3 regions of the Streptomyces sp. NPDC091387 genome follow, and region 2 is predicted to be linked to each of the others. Evidence: predicted binding sites of a transcription regulator. Region 2 holds the regulator's gene; each other region holds the start of a gene.
What was found. Region 2 encodes HrcA, which represses chaperone genes, less so after heat shock. Its sites were predicted from a motif close to TTNGCACTCNGNNNNNCNGAGTGCNAA; they were not measured.
Positions count from the first base shown of each region.

Region 1: a site for HrcA is predicted at 1,025-1,051, ahead of groES (co-chaperone GroES). Genes of this name have one in related genera too.
Region 3: a site for HrcA is predicted at 1,375-1,401, ahead of groL (chaperonin GroEL). Genes of this name have one in related genera too.

Region 1 covers NZ_JBIVTZ010000010.1:198,585-200,848, forward strand. The annotation lists gene ACIQM0_RS22080 (polysaccharide deacetylase family protein) at 1-648, shown strand, start outside; gene ACIQM0_RS22085 (hypothetical protein) at 645-1,004, shown strand; gene groES (co-chaperone GroES) at 1,154-1,462, shown strand; gene groL (chaperonin GroEL) at 1,565-2,264, shown strand, end outside.
Region 2 covers NZ_JBIVTZ010000001.1:431,714-433,977, forward strand. The annotation lists gene dnaJ (molecular chaperone DnaJ) at 1-711, opposite strand, end outside; gene hrcA (heat-inducible transcriptional repressor HrcA) at 712-1,728, opposite strand; gene ACIQM0_RS02175 (MBL fold metallo-hydrolase) at 1,914-2,264, shown strand, end outside.
Region 3 covers NZ_JBIVTZ010000011.1:184,437-186,700, forward strand. The annotation lists gene groL (chaperonin GroEL) at 1-1,212, opposite strand, end outside; gene ACIQM0_RS23670 (cold-shock protein) at 1,530-1,736, opposite strand; gene ACIQM0_RS23675 (MoaD/ThiS family protein) at 2,169-2,264, opposite strand, start outside.

The DNA.
Region 1 (2,264 bases), on a different contig from region 2:
GCCGTGAAGCCGCACATCACGACCCGCGAGGGCTTCGAGGTCGAGGGCGGTGACGACTCGCTGCCGCCGGTCTTCACCACGGTCCCGACCGACAAGAAGATCGTCTTCCTGACGATGGACGACGGGGACGACAAGGACCCCGAACTGCTGAAGATGATGTCGGACCTGAACATCCCGTACAGCGCGTTCCTCAGCGACTACCTGGTGAGCGACGACTACGGGTACTTCAAGGACGCGCAGTCCCGCGGTGTCGCCCTCAACAACCACACGCTCAACCACCGCTACCTGCCCGGCCTCTCCTACGGCGAGCAGAAGCAGGAGATCTGCGACCAGCAGGACATCATCGAGAAGCAGTACGGCGAGCGCCCCCGGCTCTTCCGGCCGCCGTACGGCAACTACAACGGCGACACCCTCCGGATCGCCAAGTCCTGCGGCATCACCGCCGTGCCCCTGTGGTCGGCGGAGGCCTTCCCCGACCACATGGAGTGGCGGGAGGAGGACCAGGACCTGCACCCCGGAGACATCATCCTCACGCACTTCCGCGGCAAGAAGGACTGGAAGGGCTCCATGCCCGACCTGGTCCGGGCCGTCATGAAGGTCATCACGGACAAGGGATACGCCGTGGCCCGGCTGGAGGACTACGTATGAGAAGGGCGCACCGGCTGCTGGCCGGACTACTGGCCGCCGGTGCGCTCCTGACCGCCACCTCCGGCTGCGCGCAGTCGGTGGACCCGATCGAACGGCTGGGCCGCAAGGCCGCGCAGCGGGTGAACCGGCCGCCGAGTCCGGCTGCGGTGCGGCCGGCGGCGGCGCGCGGTGACCACGGGGCGCCGGGTTCGGTGGTCGTCGTCGCCTGCGGCCGGCCGCAGGGGTCCGGAACGGTCGGGAGGGGCCGGGCGTTCTCCCTGTGGCAGGGCCGGTTCGAGCCGGGTCCGGGCCGTGACGCCGAACGACTTGGACGCCACGAGGGGCGTGAATTGGCACTCCGCTTGACCGAGTGCTAATCGCGGTCATAGTCTCAGTGCTGGCACTCCCCACTGGAGAGTGCCAGCAGTACTGTGCGACCGGCAGGTCCGGCACCCGCGACGACGGGCCCACCTGGTCGCCCACCAAAGACTGTTAACCCCGTGAGATCTCCGAAGGGGGAGACCGGATCGTGTCGACCAGCTCCAAGGTTGCGATCAAGCCGCTCGAGGACCGCATTGTGGTCCAGCCGCTCGACGCCGAGCAGACCACGGCCTCCGGCCTGGTTATTCCGGACACTGCCAAGGAGAAGCCCCAGGAGGGCGTCGTCCTGGCCGTTGGACCGGGCCGCTTCGAGAACGGCGAGCGCCTTCCGCTCGACGTCAAGACCGGCGATGTCGTGCTGTACAGCAAGTACGGCGGCACCGAGGTGAAGTACAACGGCGAGGAGTACCTCGTTCTCTCGGCCCGCGACGTGCTCGCGATCATCGAGAAGTAATTCACCCACGTTTGCTTCTGTTCTGCGCCCCTGGCCCCCTGCGAAATAACTAGCCGGGCGGCGAGGGGCGCAGTTCTTGTTTTGAGAGGACAGTTCAGCTCCATGGCGAAGATCCTGAAGTTCGACGAGGACGCCCGTCGCGCCCTCGAGCGCGGCGTCAACAAGCTTGCCGACACGGTGAAGGTGACGATCGGCCCCAAGGGCCGCAACGTCGTCATCGACAAGAAGTTCGGTGCGCCCACCATCACCAACGACGGTGTCACCATCGCGCGCGAGGTCGAGCTGGACGACCCGTACGAGAACCTCGGTGCCCAGCTGGTGAAGGAGGTGGCGACCAAGACCAACGACGTGGCGGGTGACGGTACGACCACCGCCACCGTGCTCGCTCAGGCGCTCGTCCGCGAGGGCCTGCGCAACGTGGCCGCGGGTGCGTCCCCGGCCGCCCTGAAGAAGGGCATCGACGCCGCGGTCAAGGCCGTGTCCGAGGAGCTCCTCGCGACCGCCCGTCCGATCGACGACAAGTCCGACATCGCCGCCGTGGCCGCGCTCTCCGCGCAGGACAGCCAGGTCGGCGACCTCATCGCGGACGCGATGGACAAGGTCGGCAAGGACGGTGTCATCACCGTCGAGGAGTCCAACACCTTCGGTCTGGACCTCGAGTTCACCGAGGGCATGGCCTTCGACAAGGGCTACCTGTCCCCGTACATGGTGACCGACCAGGAGCGTATGGAGGCCGTCCTCGACGACCCGTACATCCTGATCCACCAGGGCAAGATCGGCTCCATCCAGGAGCTGCTGCCGC
Region 2 (2,264 bases):
GACCTCGCCCTCGCCCGCGAGCTGGATGCGGGTGCCGTTGTCGACACCCGCGGGGATCTTCACGGTGAGGGTGCGCCGCGAGCGGATGCGGCCGTCGCCGGCGCACTCCGGGCAGGGGGTCGGCACGACCGTGCCGAAGCCCTGGCACTGCGGGCAGGGCCGCGAGGTCATGACCTGGCCGAGGAACGACCGGGTGACCTGGGAGACCTCGCCGCGGCCGCGGCACATGTCACATGTCTGGGCCGAGGTGCCGGGTGCGGCGCCCTCTCCGCTGCAGGTCGTACAGACGACGGCCGTGTCGACCTGGATGTCCTTGGTCGTGCCGAAGGCCGCCTCCGAGAGGTCGATCTCCAGCCGGATCATGGCGTCCTGGCCGCGCCGGGTGCGCGAACGGGGTCCGCGCTGCGACGCCGTGCCGAAGAACGCGTCCATGATGTCGGAGAAGTTGCCGAAGCCGCCCTGTCCGAAGCCGCCCGCACCTCCTCCGCCGGAGGCGGACAGCGGGTCGCCGCCGAGGTCGTAGACCTGCTTCTTCTGGGCGTCCGACAGCACCTCGTAAGCGGCGTTGATCTCCTTGAACCGCTCCTGGGTCTTCGGGTCGGGGTTCACATCCGGGTGCAGCTCGCGTGCGAGCCTCCGGAAGGCCTTCTTGATCTCGTCCTGAGAAGCGTCGCGGCGCACGCCGAGTACGGCGTAGTAGTCCGTGGCCACTTACGACTCCGCCAGGATCTGTCCGACGTAACGTGCCACTGCGCGTACCGCTCCCATCGTTCCGGGGTAGTCCATGCGGGTCGGTCCGACCACGCCGAGTTTGGCGACTGCCTCGTCGCCCGAACCGTAGCCGACCGCGACGACGGACGTGGAGTTGAGGCCCTCATGGGCGTTCTCGTGCCCGATTCGTACGGTCATGCCCGAGTCCTTGGCCTCGCCGAGCAGCTTCAGCAGCACGACCTGCTCCTCCAATGCCTCCAGCACCGGCCGGATCATCACAGGGAAGTCGTGCCCGAAGCGGGTGAGGTTGGAGGTGCCGCCGATCATCAGCCGCTCCTCCGTCTCCTCGACGAGGGTTTCGAGCAGGATCGAGAGCACGGTGGACACGGTCGTCCGGTCCTCGCTCTCGAAGGATTCCGGCAGGTCCTGCACCAGTTGCGGGACGTCCGCGAAGCGGCGTCCCACCACCCGGCTGTTGAGCCGGGCCCGCAGATCGGCGAGAGAGGTCTCACCGAACGGCGTCTGGCAGTCGACCAGCCGCTGTTCGACCCGGCCGGTGTCCGTGATCAGCACGAGCATCAGCCGGGCGGGGGCGAGCAGGAGCAGTTCCACGTGCCGCACCGTCGAGCGGGTCAGCGAGGGGTACTGCACGACGGCGACCTGCCGGGTCAGCTGCGCGAGCAGCCGTACGGTCCGTCCCACGACATCGTCGAGGTCGACCGCGCCGTCGAGGAAATTCTGAATGGCCCTGCGCTCCGGCGACGACAGGGGCTTGACGCCCGCGAGCCGGTCGACGAAGAGCCGGTAGCCCTTGTCCGTAGGGATGCGTCCCGCGCTGGTGTGGGGCTGGGCGATGAAGCCCTCGTCCTCCAGCACCGCCATGTCGTTGCGGACGGTGGCCGGGGAGACCCCCAGCTTGTGCCGCTCCGTGAGCGCCTTGGAGCCGACGGGCTCCTCGGTGCCGACATAGTCCTGGACGATGGCGCGCAGCACTTCGAGTCTGCGTTCGCTGAGCATCGCGCACACCTCCAGCTGTCTACCTCGGTCGATCTCGGGTCGTTCCCGGGACGTGCTCTGGCACTCTGTCCGTTCGAGTGCCAGCGATCCCCCGGTCAGTGTACGGCGACGGGGTGGGCCCCTAGCAAGGGCGACCGGCCACGCTACCCCGAGACCGCGCAGGTCGTTGCCGATAGCGTCTCCGTATGGACGTCGCTTGGGAAGAGTTCGGCTGGGAGCGGTTGGGTGACGGTGTGGGCCGGCGGCGGCTGCCCCGCTGGGACGCGACGGTCGCACTGGTGGCCGGAGCGGACGGGGCCCTGCTCTACGACACCGGTTCGACGCTCCGGGAGGGAGTCGAACTGCGGACCCGGGCCGAGCGGCTGCTCGGCCGGAGGGTGACACATATCGCACTGAGTCATCCGCACTTCGACCACGTACTGGGCACGGCGGCCTTCGCCGGGGCCCGGGTGTACGGGGCGGCCGGTCTGACGGATCTGCTGCGGGCCGGGGCCGACGGCCTCCACCGCTCCGCGGTGGAGCACGGGGTGTCGGAG
Region 3 (2,264 bases), on a different contig from region 2:
GGCGGCCTTGGCGTTGCGCACCGCGTCCTCGATGCGGTGCTTGCGCTCCTTGAGCTCGACCTCGGTCGCGGCACCGGCCTTGATGACGGCCACGCCGCCGGCCAGCTTCGCGAGGCGCTCCTGGAGCTTCTCGCGGTCGTAGTCCGAGTCGGAGTTCTCGATCTCGGCACGGATCTGGTTGACGCGACCCTGAACCTGGTCGCTGTCACCGGAGCCGTCGACGATCGTCGTCTCGTCCTTGGTGATGACGACCTTGCGGGCACGGCCGAGCAGGTCGAGACCGGCGTTCTCCAGCTTGAGGCCGACCTCCTCGGAGATGACGGTGCCACCGGTGAGGATGGCGATGTCGCCGAGCATGGCCTTGCGGCGGTCACCGAAGCCCGGAGCCTTGACGGCGACGGACTTGAAGGTGCCACGGATCTTGTTGACGACCAGGGTCGACAGGGCCTCGCCCTCGACGTCCTCGGCGATGATCAGCAGCGGCTTGCCGGACTGCATGACCTTCTCCAGCAGCGGAAGGAGGTCCTTCACGTTGCTGATCTTCGAGTTCACGATCAGGATGTACGGGTCGTCCAGGGACGACTCCATGCGCTCCATGTCCGTGGCGAAGTACGCCGAGATGTAGCCCTTGTCGAAGCGCATACCCTCGGTGAGCTCGAGCTCCAGCCCGAAGGTCTGGGACTCCTCGACGGTGATGACGCCTTCCTTGCCGACCTTGTCCATGGCCTCGGCGATGAGCTCGCCGATCTGGGTGTCAGCGGCGGAGATGGAGGCGGTCGAAGCGATCTGCTCCTTGGTCTCCACGTCCTTGGCCTGCTCCAGGAGGGCGGCGGAGACGGCCTCGACGGCCTTCTCGATGCCCCGCTTGAGAGCCATCGGGTTCGCACCCGCGGCCACGTTGCGAAGGCCCTCGCGGACGAGCGCCTGAGCGAGAACGGTGGCGGTGGTCGTACCGTCGCCGGCGACGTCGTCCGTCTTCTTGGCGACCTCCTTGACCAGCTCCGCACCGATCTTCTCGTACGGGTCCTCCAGCTCGATCTCCTTGGCGATGGAAACACCATCGTTGGTGATCGTGGGGGCGCCCCACTTCTTCTCAAGGACGACGTTGCGGCCCTTGGGGCCGAGGGTGACCTTGACGGCGTCGGCGAGCTGGTTCATGCCGCGCTCAAGACCGCGCCGGGCCTCCTCGTCGAACGCGATGATCTTGGCCATATGAAGTGGTCCTCCCGGACAGGGGTGGATTTCTCCGGACCGAGTGGCGCCCGCGACGGACGGCCTGCCGCCTGCCGGTTCCTTGCCCCGACAGACCTGCGGGCCTCACCGGCCCGGTCCAAGTTTCTGTCACTCTCACCCGGAGAGTGCTAAGCCCAATGATTAGCACTCGACCCCCGAGAGTGCAAGCGTCCCTCTCCGGAGTGTGGACAACCGGAGCGCGCGTGCGAAGGGGCTCGGGACGCACGGAGGGCCCGTACCCCAGGGGGTACGGGCCCTCCGTGCGTGAGTAGTGTCGTTGGCCGACCGTGCCGAGCTCAGCCGACAGCGAGCTTGACCATGTCCGCCTGCGGCCCCTTCTGGCCCTGCGAGATCTCGAATTCAACTCGCTGACCCTCTTCGAGGGTGCGGTATCCGTCCATCTGGATCGCGCTGTAGTGGACGAAAACATCCGCACCACCGTCGACCGCGATGAAGCCGTACCCCTTCTCCGCGTTGAACCACTTGACGGTGCCCTGAGCCATGCCTAACTCCCCTATTACTGGCCCTTGCACAGGACCGCACTTCGCGGGCCCGGGTCAGAACTCACCCTCCGACAGGAGAGGGTGCGTGCGCCGGAACGCGTCGACCGCGGCCGAATGTATCTGCCCAACTGCCCTCTGCAACAGGTCAATCGGACGAGAATTCTGGGCAGCGCCGATCGCCCGAATATGAGTAACTCATAAGATTCCAGGGCAAGTCGGGCCAGGCAAAGGCGACTTATGGCGCAAGAGGTTCAGTTACTTTGGCTGCATCTTGTCGTGGCCGGGCGCATTCTCATATGCGGGGGCACGGGCAGCGGAGGGGACTTCCCACACTCTACCGCGTTCAACCATGCAGAATTGCCCCCTCCGCTTCTGTCGCGGAGGGGGCAATTCCGGTGACGCGGTGGGGCGGGACCGCGCGGGTCCCGGGGGTCAGCAGCCGCCGGCGACGGCCGGGATGATCGAGACACCCGCGCCGTCCGGGGTGACCGCTTCCAGACCGCCTTCAAAGCGCACGTCGTCGTCGTT